Regions from separate parts of the Aerococcus tenax genome, predicted to be linked through region 1. Evidence: riboswitches for the same ligand, from Rfam matches in the RefSeq annotation. Region 1 holds a riboswitch; each other region holds the start of a gene.
What was found. Region 1 has a riboswitch for thiamine pyrophosphate ahead of thiT (energy-coupled thiamine transporter ThiT). Riboswitches for the same ligand answer to the same signal wherever they lie in the genome.
Positions count from the first base shown of each region.

Region 1 (4,638 bases):
CCAACTTCTAGTTTATGGGTCATTACTTGATTAATCAATAGCCAGTCGGTATTAATGATCGATACAATAGAGATTATCATCGACCATTTGATCGTCAGTTAAGAGGACAAAAACTTGCCGAAATTCATCAAAATCGATCCGATTATCATTGCCTAACATGCTGAGGGCTTGTGTTGTGACATGGATTTGACCGATATGCGTTTCCAGGACCTCATCAAAGCTTTCAAAACTTGGTGCATTGGTTTGTAAGACTAGACTACGATAGGCTCTGTGGCTGGTATGACCTGTTTCATCGGAAGTGGTTAGGCAAATATTATGGAAACGATCTAAGTTTTGTAACTGTTGTATGGCTTTCTGGGTGAAAAATAACTTCATGGCATATCCTCCTCACAACAACTCTTGTAAGGATGATTATATCAGAATTTGTGAGCAGTTTAGTCGGAAAAGCCTAAAAATAATTTTTAAAACGTTTTCACACCTTCACCAGCCGCTACTGAGAAAGCGGAGGCAGTCGGGGAGGTGTTTGGCCCAGTAAAATTCATTATGCTCTTCATCCACATAGATGTTGAAGTCAATATTTTCTACCGGGATACCTCCTGCGATAAGCAAGGCCTGGTAGTGGAGGGAAGCATCGATATAGGCTTGGTCCATATTGCCTGGGAGAAAGAGACGGTCAGTATCGTCTCCTTCTTTGGTGCCGACTTGGAGGTAGATTTTTTGCTCGGGGTCTAAGCTTTGCGACTTGAGATAGCGGTCAAAGGGTTCTTGGGCTATCCATTGGGCTAGGGAAAAAATCCCCAAGCGGCCAATCTGATCGGCATACTTAATTCCCATATAGGCGGTAATATTGGCCCCAAAAGAAGACCCGATCATGGCTGTATGTTTTTTATCGGTTTTAGTCCGATAGGTTTGGTCGATAAAGGGTTTAACCACCTTCATAATGAAGTCACTAAAATCATTACCTAAGCCGCCCAGGGGTCTTGCCTTAGGGTCACTAGGGTTTTCGAAGCTCCAAGCATTATAATCATCCGCCCGAGTCTGAGAGTCATTGTCGATTCCGACCACAATCATCTTGGCTAAGTCGGGATTACGCTTGAGGGTGGGGATGACCTTCCAAGAATAACCTAGGAAGGACTCCTTACTATAAAAAACATTTTGTCCGTCATGCATGTAAACGACTGGGTAGGATGCGGATTCCTGCTGGTAATTTTTAGGGAGTAGGACTCGCACCCGCCGCTTCTTGCCGGAATAGGGCAAGCTTAAGTAGTGGGTTTTCATTTTTAGATAATAATAATCGGCATTGAACATGATTTACCTCCGCTTAATGTGCTATTAGCATACTTGACCCGGGGGGATTAAGCAAGCGCAATCCCCCTGACGATGCTCAAGGTTAAGAAATAATTGCAGACTTCACAATATTTCGCTACAATGATGAGTAGAATAAAGGATAAGGGGGAGATGCCTTGGCAACAGAAGTCGAGCTTCTCAACGAAGCAGAAATGAAGCGCGCCTTAACGCGAATGAGTTATGAGATTTTGGAACGCAACCATGGTACCGCTAATTTAGCCATCGTGGGAATTAAAACCCGGGGAGCAATTATTGCTAACCGGATTAAGGCCCGCATCAACCAGTTAGAAGAGGCTGATGTCTTTTATGGGGAATTAGATGTCCGCGCTTACCGTGATGACCTCGACCAGGAAAAGGATAAGCTGATCAAAGATTTATCCCAGCTGGACTTTGATGTGAATGGTAAACATATCTTTATCTGTGATGATGTGCTCATGACCGGTCGGACCATTCGGGCGACCATGGATGCCTTGATGGATCATGGGCGTCCAAGCAAGATCTCTTTAGTGACACTCATTGACCGGGGGCACCGGGAATTACCGATTCGAGCGGATATTGTTGGTAAAAATATTCCCACTTCCCGTCAAGAGAAAATTCGGGTGAAGATGCGGGAACTCGACAGTAAGGACGCAGTATATATAATTAAATAGTTGGTACTAGGGGAGCCTTTATGGCTGAGATGTATTTTACAGACCCTTTGAACTTGAGACTAGGTAATACTAGCGGAAGAAAGTGCACGAAAAAACAGGTAAGAGGCATTTTCTCTTACCTGTTTTTTGCTAAGAAAGGACTTAATAATTATGGGACAAAGTAAACAAGTAAGAGTTTTATTAGAAGTTGCTATGGTAGCGGTATTAGCTTATTTATTAGGACTTTTGCCGACCACCAATGGAGTAGGTATTGGGGTAAACTTAGGAGTTATTCCCATTTACTTGATCTCTTTAAGACGGGGGATAAAGAGCGGTTTTGCTGCCGGCTTTCTGTTTGGGCTTTTGCAATTAATCACCGGTCAAGCTACGATTCTAACTCCCTTCCAAGTCTTCCTTGAATACTTCTTCGCCTTTATGTTAGCAGGTTTAACTGGAGTCTTTGCTAATCGTGTGAAGAGTGCAGGCTTAAAAGGGGATAAAAAAGGCCTATGGATCGGTATTTTTTCAGCGACCTTTATTGGGATGGTCGCCCAATACTTTATTCATTGGTTTGCTGGCTATGCCTTTTGGTCTTCTTATGCGCCAGAAGGAATGAATGCTTGGTGGTATACGACGATTGTCAATGTACCTACCGGTTTCTTCACCTGGTTAGTAGGGGCTTTAGTGGTGGCCTTGTTATTTAATAATGCCCCCCGACTCTTAAACCCAGAAGATTAAGCTGCAATTTTAACGATTGATTAGATGGAATTATTATTTTGAGACGTCCTTTGAGGGGGCGTCTTTTTTTATTGACGGGGACCTATTTTGGGTAAAAAGAAAGATTTTATGGAATTGTTGGCGCGCAAACACTTTAATAAGAAAGCGTTTGCTATAATATTTTGTGAAAAGGATAACTTAAGTTGAGGCCGACTTAAAGGGAATATCTCTTTTTTTAGCTAAGTTTGTGAAAAAATGCACTAAAAAATAAAATAGATTTTCATCATAATTTTACGATTAATCGATCAGTTAAATGGAGTTAAGAGAGAGTATTTGAGAGGAGTGTTTATTGTGTTTGTCGTACTTTTTTTAGCGGCCATGCTTATCGCTTATTTTGCCGGAGAAGTTGCTAAAAAAATCAAATTCCCGGCCATCATAGGTTGGTTGATTGTGGCCATGTTTCTTGGTGAGCACGGGCTAAATCTTTTAAGCCCTGAATTGATTTCAACCAAGCCTTACCAATCACTCATGGTCTTAATGCAGATCTTAGTGGGGTCCATGGTGGGCTATAAGTTAGTTTACCGTGACATCAAGGATTCCATCAGTAAAGTCTTCGCCATGGGGATATCCGACCTGGTGGTAACTTTTGTGGTGGTGACGGGATCCTTTGCTATTATTCTTCATCTCATGGGTTTACCAATCATAGCTGCCTTGCTTTTTGGTGGGATTGCTATTGCAACCGCCCCGGCGCCACCTGTCTCAGTGGTTGAGCAATATGATTGCTCTGGGCCACTGTCAGATTCAGTACCGTCGATGACAGCCTTTAACTCGGTCATGGTAAATGTTGTCTTCTTCCCCTTGGTTTCCATTATTGGAGCAGTTTTAAATGAAAGCTCGACTTCAGTGTTGGGATCCTTACTCATTATGATCTTGGCGCCGATTCTCTTAGGCGGAGTTATCGGATTTATCGCGGGAAAATTAGTGGGCAAAGGGGCATCCAGACAACAAAGCTTTGCCATCTATCTTTTAACCATGTTAGTGATTTATGGCTTGGATAATTATTTGAACTGGCATGTCTTTACTGAAACTCAAATGATGTCCTTATTAGCAGGAATCGCGGGATCCGCTGCCTTTATGAATGTGGTTGAACCTGAAAAGGTTCCAGGCTTGCAAATGGATCTGGGCCCGGTTCACTCCTATGCCTTAATGATTTTCATTGTTAACTTATCTATCCACCTCAACCCAGCGTCCTTACTCGATGGAGGCATGCTCATGGTAGCCTATATCTTGATTCGCGCAGTGGGCAAATACCTGGGTTGCTATCTGGGTGCCAAAATCAGCCATGCACCAAAAGTGGTTGAAAAATATATGGGGATTATTATGATGCCTCACTCAGGTGTTTCCATTATGTTTGCTGGGATTGCCGCTTATAACTTGATGGGCGTCTATCCTGAGCTAGCCAATCTTCTACAGATTACTATTTCCGCTAGCGCTCTGGTGATTGAAGTGATTTCCTTACCACTGGCAGGAATGGTTTATCAAAAGATTGGCGAAGCTGGCAAGGAAACGGAAAAATTGGCCGCCCAAGAGGAAATGCTTCCCAATTAGAATTAGACCGAAAATCTAGCTAAACGGGGATTATTTAGGACTAAAATAAAGGAGGAAATTTTGCCAATTTCAGAACATAGGGGGATTGGAAGATGTCAACGGCATTTATTGACTACTGTCTTAACCATGAAAAAGTAATCAATCACACCCGCCAGGAAAATTATAAAAAGGGTGATGTGATTGAAACCATTGGTACTCGGATAAGAGAAATTGGAATTGTTAATAAAGGCTTACTCAAAACAGTTAATTATTCAGCAGAAGGAAAAGAGTTAAATACCTCCCTCTTCTTTACCAATTCAATTTTATTGGAATATCTGTATTTTAATGACAATTTAAA
Region 1 covers NZ_CP127382.2:454,694-459,331, forward strand. The annotation lists gene DBT50_RS02070 (iron-sulfur cluster biosynthesis family protein) at 52-375, opposite strand; gene DBT50_RS02075 (alpha/beta hydrolase) at 481-1,308, opposite strand; gene pyrR (bifunctional pyr operon transcriptional regulator/uracil phosphoribosyltransferase PyrR) at 1,464-1,997, shown strand; TPP riboswitch at 1,996-2,095, shown strand; gene thiT (energy-coupled thiamine transporter ThiT) at 2,148-2,714, shown strand; gene DBT50_RS02090 (cation:proton antiporter) at 3,045-4,301, shown strand; gene DBT50_RS02095 (Crp/Fnr family transcriptional regulator) at 4,394-4,638, shown strand, end outside.

Region 2 (4,638 bases), 390 kb from region 1:
ATGGCGATATGAGAGCCCAGGGTCCAGGAAAAGGGACCAAAAGCGATTTTAATGGGACTAATCATAGGGATAATGATACCGATGGCTGTTAGTAAGGCTACGGTAGTCATTTTGCCCGTATTTTTTTTGCTAACTGAAATACTTTCTTTCATTGTAATCCTCCTTGAAGAATGAGTCCTAATATAATCGATATAAAACCAAATAATGATAAAAATTTAAAATTATCATAAGCTTAGCCTTTATTTTTGTCAAGTCTGTCTAAATTGATCACTTTTCGCATAAGGCTAGGGTTTTGCTGCCTTGGCTTATGGTATGATAGTAAAAACAGTATCAGCTTTCTTGGGCTTTTTAAGATCAGGAAAGTCAGTCCCTTTGGCTGGCTGAAAGCGGCTAGTCAGAGAATCAGAATAGAAAAAATGAGGAGGCGGTTTAGTGATGGCTAATCCAAAACAAGTGTCTAATTTTATAAATCTGAACCAAGATATTATTGATGAATTAATTACCCTCGCTTTTAAGGAAGATATTCCTTATGAAGACCTGTCGACCAATGCTATTTACCAGGGGCAAGCAGCCCAGGTAGAGCTCTTAGCTAAGCAAGCGGGAGTGATTTGTGGTTTGGATCTCTTCAAGCGGGTTTTCTTACATTTGGACCCTGAAGTTCAATTTGAGAGTCTGGTCCGAGATGGTGACCGCGTAGCTAAGCAAGAGACCCTGATGGTGATCAAGGCCTCCGTCAATACCCTCTTAAGTGGCGAACGGATTGCCCTTAACTTCCTTCAAAGAATGAGTGGGATTGCTACGGCTACCCGTCGTTTTGTAGATGCCTTAGAAGGCAGTGGGATAAAGTTACTGGATACCCGTAAAACTACCCCAGCCTACCGCCCCTTGGAAAAATATGCAGTCCGGGTAGGGGGCGGCTATAACCACCGTTACTCTCTATCTGACCAAATTATGCTCAAGGATAACCATGTTGCTGCTGCCGGTGGGGTCAAAGAAGCCATCCAAGCGGCTAAGGCCTATGCCCCTTTTGTGAAGAAGATTGAAATTGAAGTCGAGGACTTGGACATGGTCAGAGCGGCAGTGGAGGCTGGAGCTGATATTATTATGCTCGATAATATGGACCATGACACCATGGGGGAAGCCATTGCGATCATTAACGGCCAAGCGATTATAGAAGCTTCAGGCAACTTTACCTGGGACAATGTCACAGATTATAAGGACCTAGCCATTGACTATATCTCTAGTGGGGCCATTACCCATTCGGCCGGAATCTTAGATTTGTCCCTCAAACATTTGAAAGTGAGGAAGTAGGTCTGGGCCTCCTGAGGCAGAAATCTTTGATTTCTACTACTCATAGCTCAAGTTTTGCCCTGACTTTTGTTACAGCAAGGTTACAAGGCGACAGAAATGTTTCAGAAAATCCTTTTAAAATGTCAAAGTAATTAAAGGGCCTTAACAAGTCAGAAAATCCCTTTTCTTCGTCTGGAAGCCATGATAGTATATTTCATGTCGACGAGGGAAAGACCTCGTTGAGAGATAAAAATGAATCTGAATGATTAAGATGCTTAATCATATTAAATAGAAAAAAGAATGAACTTTGCATAGAAGAAAGGATTTTTATTACACATGAATATGAAGAAAGTTTTAGTAGGTACCTCAATCGCTTTATCAGCCTTAGTAAGTTTTGCTGCTGGGGAAACGACTGAAGCACACGCAGCTGAATGGCAAGCACGTTCAGTTGAAGAAATCAAAGCTGACTTCCAAAAATTAGATGACAACGAAAAAGTTTATGTCATTAAATCTGGTGACACCTTAAACGCTATTGCTCAAGCAGCAGATGTGAACACCAAAGAATTAGCTGAAATCAACAACATCGAAAATGCTAACTTAATCTTTCCAGGAACTAAATTAACCTTCAAATCTGACCAATCAGGTAAGGTTAATGAAGTTGAAGTAGAAAAACAAGGTCAAGCAGCTCAAGTTTACACCGTTGATGAAACTGCTGGTCAAACTTACCAAGCACCAGCAACTGTTCAAGCTGCACCAGCTGCTGCTCCAGCACCTGCACCAGCTCCAGCTCCAGCACAAAGCGCTTACACTGGTTCTTCTTCATCCGCTAAAGAAATCATTGCTCAACGTGAATCTGGTGGTTCATACTCAGCAACTAACGGCCAATACATCGGACGTTACCAATTAAGCGCTTCTTACTTAAACGGTGACTACTCCCCAGCTAACCAAGAACGTGTGGCTGACCAATACGTAGCCGGTCGTTACGGTTCATGGGACAACGCTTTAGCATTCTGGAACGCTAACGGTTGGTACTAAGATAAAAAGAGTGTAACAGTCACACCAAAGGACGAAACCATTAACTCCGGCTCACTGGGCTGGAGTTTTTTTATTTATCTCAGCTTTCATAAGGAGTTTAAGCGCTTCGCCTTGAATAGGTAAGCGGTTTCTGCTATAGTTAGAAAGTACTCACAAGAGGTGCTTTTGCTGAGATAGGTGGAAACCTGGACTCTTTGAACCTGAGAAAGTTAAGACTTGCGTAGGGATGTGAGAATTCAAATATCGTTATAAGGCACAGCCAAGCTTTTGCTAAAGCCTAACGATAAGAAGTCCTGCAAAGTACACGAAGTGGAGTATACTTTGCAGGGCTTTTTTTCTGTCTAGAAGTAAAAGACCTGCAGAGAAAATGTGTAATCTAAACAGAATAAGAGAGATGAGTCAATGTCTAAAAAAACAAGCATTCCCTTTGCGAAATATAGTCAGCAGGTCAAGGAGAAAGCCCCGCTGATCCAAGTTTTAAATAATTATGTCACTATCCATGATGTGGCCAATGTGATTTTGGCCAGTGGCGGGCGTCCCGTGATGACCGATAACTTACCTAATAGTCAGGATGTGGTCAAGACAGCTGACCTTTTGCTATTGAATGCCGCTAGTCCCAGACCTAATCAGGAATTGTTGGACCTCGCCGCCATAGCGAAAAATGACTACCATCCCGTGGTCTTAGATCCAGTGGGGGTTTCAGCTATGCCGTCTAAATTAAAGCTCTGTCAAGATCTGATTGACCGGGATCTAGTAAGCGCGGTAAAGGGGAATGCTTCGGAAATTCGAAGCCTCCTCTTTGAAAAAAGCCAAGGATCTGGGGTTGACCTGGGTCCTGGAGACGAGGTGACCTTGGCTAACCTGGCTGATTTTGCCCCGGCCTTTAAAGCTTATGCCCTAGAAAAAGGAATTATCCTAGCCATGTCAGGTCCGATTGACTTAGTGACTGATGGCGAACGGCTGGCAGTCATTGAAAATGGTCACCCCTGGATGGCTTCTTATACGGGATCAGGTTGCCAGTTAAGCGGCGTCTTAGCCAGTTTTTTAGCCGGTAATCCGGATGAGGATTCTTTTTACCTAGCTACAGCAGCTATGATTAGCTATGGGGTGGCGGGAGAAATCGCTGCTCAAGTGCTCCAGCCTTATGAGGGCAATGCCACTTATTCCAACCGGGTGATTGACCAGGTCTTCTTATTAGAGGCCAAAGAATTAGAAAGGAGAGCCAAGTATGACATTCAATAAAAATGATTTATTGGTCTATGCCATTACGCCCGACCGTTTTGATCATGACGAATTAATCCAGCAAGTCAAAGAGGTCTTAGCAGGTGGGGCGACGATTTTACAGTTACGTTTAAAGGACCATCCCTTTAAAGACCAAGAGGAGAAGCTGGATCTAACTAAAAAAATTAAAGCCCTCTGCCAAGAAGCAGGTGTCCCCTTTATTATTGATGATGATTATGAACTGGCCCTGGCGGTAGATGCTGACGGCCTCCATGTTGGAGAAGATGACCTGCCAGTCGACCAGGCTAGACAACTGCTCGGCCCGGAAAAAATTATCGGGGCTTCGGCTAAAAGTTTGGATGCCGCTCTAAAAGCCCAGGCGGCTGGTGCAGACTACTTGGGAGTTGGCGCCCTCTATCCGACCCAGTCTAAGGCCAATGCCCAAGGCACTAGTCTGACCACCTTGCGAGCTATTGCCCAAGGGGTGAATATTCCCATTGTAGGCATTGGTGGGATTAACTTAGATAATATGGCCAATTTACGGGACCAGGGGCTGGCCGGGGTGGCTCTGATTTCTGCTTTGTTTAAGGCGGAAAACCCCTACCAAGCGACTCAAGAAATCCGTAAAGCTGCTGAAAAGCTTTTTAAACTCCAAGCCGTCCTTACCATTGCCGGCTCAGATTCCAGTGGGGGAGCGGGTATTCAAGCGGACCTCAAGACCATGCAGGCCAATGGAGTCTTTGGCATGAGTGCTATTACTTCAGTGACCGCCCAAAATACTAGGGGTGTGACCGGGGTCTATGACCTCAGTCCCGAGGCCTTGGCTAGCCAACTCCAGGCTGTTTTTGAGGATATCCCTCCGGCTAGTGTCAAGATTGGCATGGTCTCCCAAGTGGAATTAGTAGAGGAAATCGCCAAAGCCCTTAAAAACTATCAGGCTAAATATGTCGTAGTAGACCCGGTCATGGTCGCAACGAGCGGGTCCAACTTGATCCAAGACCAAGCGGTACAGGTCTTGGCTGACCAGGTATTCCCGCTCGCTTGCTTAATTACTCCCAATATTCCTGAAAGCCAGGTCTTAGCAGGACAAGA
Region 2 covers NZ_CP127382.2:60,559-65,196, forward strand. The annotation lists gene DBT50_RS00315 (hypothetical protein) at 1-152, opposite strand, end outside; gene nadC (carboxylating nicotinate-nucleotide diphosphorylase) at 436-1,311, shown strand; gene apf (aggregation-promoting factor) at 1,627-2,325, shown strand; TPP riboswitch at 2,471-2,569, shown strand; gene DBT50_RS00330 (hydroxyethylthiazole kinase) at 2,728-3,567, shown strand; gene thiD (bifunctional hydroxymethylpyrimidine kinase/phosphomethylpyrimidine kinase) at 3,554-4,638, shown strand, end outside.
Region 2: another riboswitch for thiamine pyrophosphate. It lies ahead of DBT50_RS00330 (hydroxyethylthiazole kinase); the one in region 1 lies ahead of thiT (energy-coupled thiamine transporter ThiT).

Region 3 (4,638 bases), 110 kb from region 1:
ATGAAGAAATTGCCCTGGTCAGTGAGCATAGTAATGAAATGCCTGGGGTCAATACCACCATGGATTGGCGCAGAGAATATCCACAAAAAGATTTACTCCGTTCAGTAATCGGTAGCGTGACTTCTGAAGAAGAAGGATTGCCGAGTGATAAGGCTGAATACTACCTGGCCCAAGGTTATGCCCGCAATGACCGGGTCGGTAAGTCTTACCTGGAAGCCATGCATGAAGATATCCTGCACGGCGCCAAGACCAAGTACGAAACTGAAATTAACCAAAGAGGCGAGGTCGTTAGAACCGACAAGGCATATCCTGGCTCCATGGGAAATACCGTTCAACTGACCATTGATACTGATTTTCAAAAGAAAATTGAAGAAATTTTGGAAGGCTACTTGCACGGGTCAAGTACCGGTAAAAATAATTCCATCTATGTGGTAGCCAGTGACCCTAATAATGGGGAGATCCTGGCCATGGCTGGTAAATACCGCAATGAACATGGCGAAATCATTGACGACGCCCTGGGAACTATTAATTCATCCTTTACCATGGGATCTACAGTCAAAGGAGCCACAGTTGGGGCCGGTTACCATTATGGCGTCTTAAAACCGGGTCAAGAAAATATCTTTATTGACCAACCGCTTTACTTTACTGGGACACCAAGGAAGGCTTCCTGGTGGGCAGCCCACAATACTAGCCCCGTTCCTATTAATGATGTCATGGCTCTGGCAAGGTCTTCCAATGTCTATATGATCCGGACTGCCATGGCTATCGGGGGCTTACCCAACTATGAAGCAGGGATGTCCTTGGCTGGTTTAGATCCAGAAACGGGTAATAAGTTGCGTAATTTTTACCATCAATTTGGTTTAGGAAGCTCGACCGGTATTGACCTACAAAATGAAGTGACTGGTCTGGAAGGTGAAGGGGGTAACCCTGGTAACTATATTGACTTGGCTTTTGGTCAATATGATACCTATACGCCCATGCAATTGAACCAATATGTCGCAACTATCGCTAACGGTGGTAAACGCTATGCCAGCCATGTGCTTAAACAAGTGCTCAGAGAAAATGGTGAGCATGAGTCTGACACCCCTCAAGTGGTTTATCAAAACCAACCTAAATTGTTGAATGCCGTACAATTAAGTCCAGAAGAACTGGGACGAATTCAACAAGGTTTCTGGTCAGCAGCCAACCATCCGCAAGGTCTCTCATATAATGAATTTAGAGGCTTCCCGGTGACTATTGCTGCTAAAACTGGTACGGCGGAAACAGGGACCGAAGGGATAATTAACTCGACCTTTGTTTCTTACGCGCCTTACGAACAACCTAAGATTGCCTTATCGGTAGTCATTCCTGAAATTAGTGCCTCAGCTTATGATAAGACAGCAGAAGTTATTGGACATAAAGTCTTGGATGCCTATTACCATAAAAAATAATTAAAGGGCATTTTTATAAAAAGTTTGAAAAGCACTGAGAACTATGGTAGACTTTTAAGGTATGATTAAAAATCTATGATAAATTATTGATCTGATGGAGGGAAAATAATGCGTATTAACATTCTTTTAGAAAATACGGAACTTAAGGGCGAACGCATTTACTTAACAGAAAAAAATCGTCGTAACAACCCTGACCGTATCGAATTAAAAAAATATAGTCCAAAATTACGTAAAGTATGCTTATTTAGAGAAGTTAAAAAATAGAAATATTTCTATTGCTAAAAAGAGAATGTGCCGATAGTCTTCAGACTATTGCTCGATTTGCTGATATTCGTTGGAAGCTCTTATTCAGTTAAGGCTGAGATTGCTTTTAGAATGACATTTTCTTTTTAGACATTAATATAGTGAAAAGAGGCTGGAAAACTTTCCAGCCTCTTTTTAAAAGCTTTCTAATCGAAATAGCTTGCAAAAATCTGACCTGAGCTAGTTGAATTAACTATGGAAGGCAATCGAAAGTCTATCGCACATAATTCCTTCATGAATATCAGGGCTTTTTTACTTTTAGCACACTTTCCTCCTTACAAGTCATTTTTTATGAAATCATTAAAAAAAACCTTACATATTGATGCTATGTAAGCGCTATGATAAAATCTATGTGAATTGAGATTCGGGGTGCCGGATGGCTGAGAATATACCCGTAGAACCTGATCAAGTTATTGCGTAGGGAAATCTATTCAACGGGAGAAGGCTACTGTCGTCTTGAACTCAAGAGGATAGTGGCCTTTTTATTTTGTAGGAGGGAAAAATGAAAAAGATTATTAAACATTTTATAGAGCATCCCGAAGAAAAAGAAAATTTTAATGATATGGCTCTACTTTTATTTGAATATTTATATAAACATAATCAAGATTATCAGCAATTCTGTCAAAGAAGAGCTGTAGGGATAAGACAAGTGCGTCATTGGAAGGACATCCCGGCAGTGTCAACCGACGCCTTTAAAAATGCATTTCTGAGTGCAACACCACATGAACAATGTTCGCGTATATTTATGACAAGCGGGACGACGACAGGAATCAGTGGAAAACACTATCATAAAGATCTAGGAATTTATGATTTGTCTGCCTTGTTAGGTTTCAAGCAGTATGTCACTGATCAATGTTTACCTACGGCAATTCTTTTTCCTAATGAAGAAGAGATGCCTAATTCTTCACTGGCTCACTATTTAGAAATATTGAAGGCTAATGGTCAGCCGGATTCCATGCATTTTATCACTGAGAAAGGCCTAGAAGTCGCTGCTTTAAAAGAATGGCTAATAGCGCATCAAAAGCAACCAGTAATTATTTTAGGAGCTAGCTATAGTTTCGTACACTTGTTTGAAGCTTTAAGCCAAGGAGAAGTGCTTCCGATCCATCCGGATAGTCTATTATTTGATACGGGTGGGTTCAAAAATTTTTCTAAGGTTTATCAGCTAGATACTTTTTATCAAAAGCTGCTTTCGGTTTTTCCGGTAAGAACAAATCCAGTGAATATGTATGGTATGACAGAATTATCCACAGAATATTATACCCAGTTTGCTTTTGATAAAGTGCTATTAAAACGAGGGCCACATTGGATAAAATACAAAATTATTGACCCCGCGACGGGTCTAGAGGTTGAGCAAGGGAAACCAGGTTTACTCGTTCATATTGATTTAGCAAATATTAATTCTGTCCCTGCTATTCAAACAGGGGACTTAGCCATTGACCATGGAGAAGGGTTTGAATTATTGGGACGAGTAAAAAATGGAGAGCCTAAGGGCTGCTCGATAGCAGCTAAAGATTGGTTAGAGGGTCACCATGATTGACATAAACTGTGGCTATTTGCCGCCTATAGTAAATGACCTTGCTATTGAAAACCGTGAACTGATATTTGATTCAATACGGATCCAAGTCCCAGCTCCTAATGTTGAACAGTTAAAAATAATGATAGAACGCATGAAAAATGATACTTCTGAAATTAGTTTAACAGAAACCGTAGTAGCTATCGATAAGGCGATCCTTTGTTTATTAGATCGCCAGAATTCTCTTAGAAAGAAATATGAAAAAATACTTCCTATTGTTACCGGCTATGATTCAGAAATTCTACGCTTAGCTTTAACTAAATTTTTATTGAATTTTAGGCAACATGAGTTAAGGCGCTGGCTAGCTGAAAATTTTGAAAATCCTAATATTTTAGAAGAATTTGTGCCCAGAATACATGGAGGATATAGTCGCGCTTTTGCCCCTCAATTGTGTGCGCATATATGGGCAGGAAATGTGCCTGCCTTACCCTTATGGAGTTTGGTCGCTAATTTATTAGTGAAAGGGAAGCTAATTGGAAAAGTATCTTCTAGTGAACCGAGTTTTATTGGCTTATTTTGTCAATTACTGATTCGAATTGAGCCTAAATTGGCTAATAAATTAGCAATCCTTTCCTGGCAGGGAGGAGATAAGGAGCGTGAGCAAACCTTAATTGATTCTTCTGATTGTGTCCTTGCTTATGGAAATAATCAAACTATGGCAGCTATTCAAGCCAAGCTGTCACCAACAAGTCATTTCATTGCTTTTGGCAATAAATTGAGTTTTGGACTTATTCATCATCAAGTATTAAATGCTGAAAAAGTAAATCATATCGTCCATGAAGCAGCTAAAGCAGTCGTTTATTATGATCAACAAGGATGCTATTCCCCTCAGATTTATTTTGTGGAAGGAGGAGGTCAAGTTTCTCCCAGGGAGTTTGCCCTCATGTTAGCAGGAGAATTAAGAGCTTATGAAAATCGTTATCCACTCAGAAAGTTATCGCTCGAAGAAGCTTACTTACGATCTCAGTGGCGCGAAAAAATCGAATGGCAGGGAGGGTGTGAGATCTTCCCAGCTCATCCTGAGAAGTGGTTAGTGACTTATAGCCAAGCATTGACTTTCAGTCCTTCGCCTTTGTCTCGCGTGATACAAGTGATTGCTGTAGATCAATGGGAGGATATTGATAATTTACTAGTGAATAAATTATCCATTTTACAGAGCGTAGGGGTAGCAGCTCCTACAGAAAGTTTATTTAAAATGGCTAACCATTGGGGAAAATTAGGGGTTACTCGCGTAACGAGTCTATCTGCGATGATGCAAGTCCATTCAGCTTGGAATTCTGATGGTTATTCCCTACTAAGAGAATTAGTTCGAATAGTAGATATTGACTC
Region 3 covers NZ_CP127382.2:567,091-571,728, forward strand. The annotation lists gene DBT50_RS02545 (penicillin-binding transpeptidase domain-containing protein) at 1-1,430, shown strand, start outside; gene rpmG (50S ribosomal protein L33) at 1,539-1,694, shown strand; TPP riboswitch at 2,089-2,174, shown strand; gene DBT50_RS02555 (LuxE/PaaK family acyltransferase) at 2,236-3,273, shown strand; gene DBT50_RS02560 (acyl-CoA reductase) at 3,266-4,638, shown strand, end outside.
Region 3: another riboswitch for thiamine pyrophosphate. It lies ahead of DBT50_RS02555 (LuxE/PaaK family acyltransferase); the one in region 1 lies ahead of thiT (energy-coupled thiamine transporter ThiT).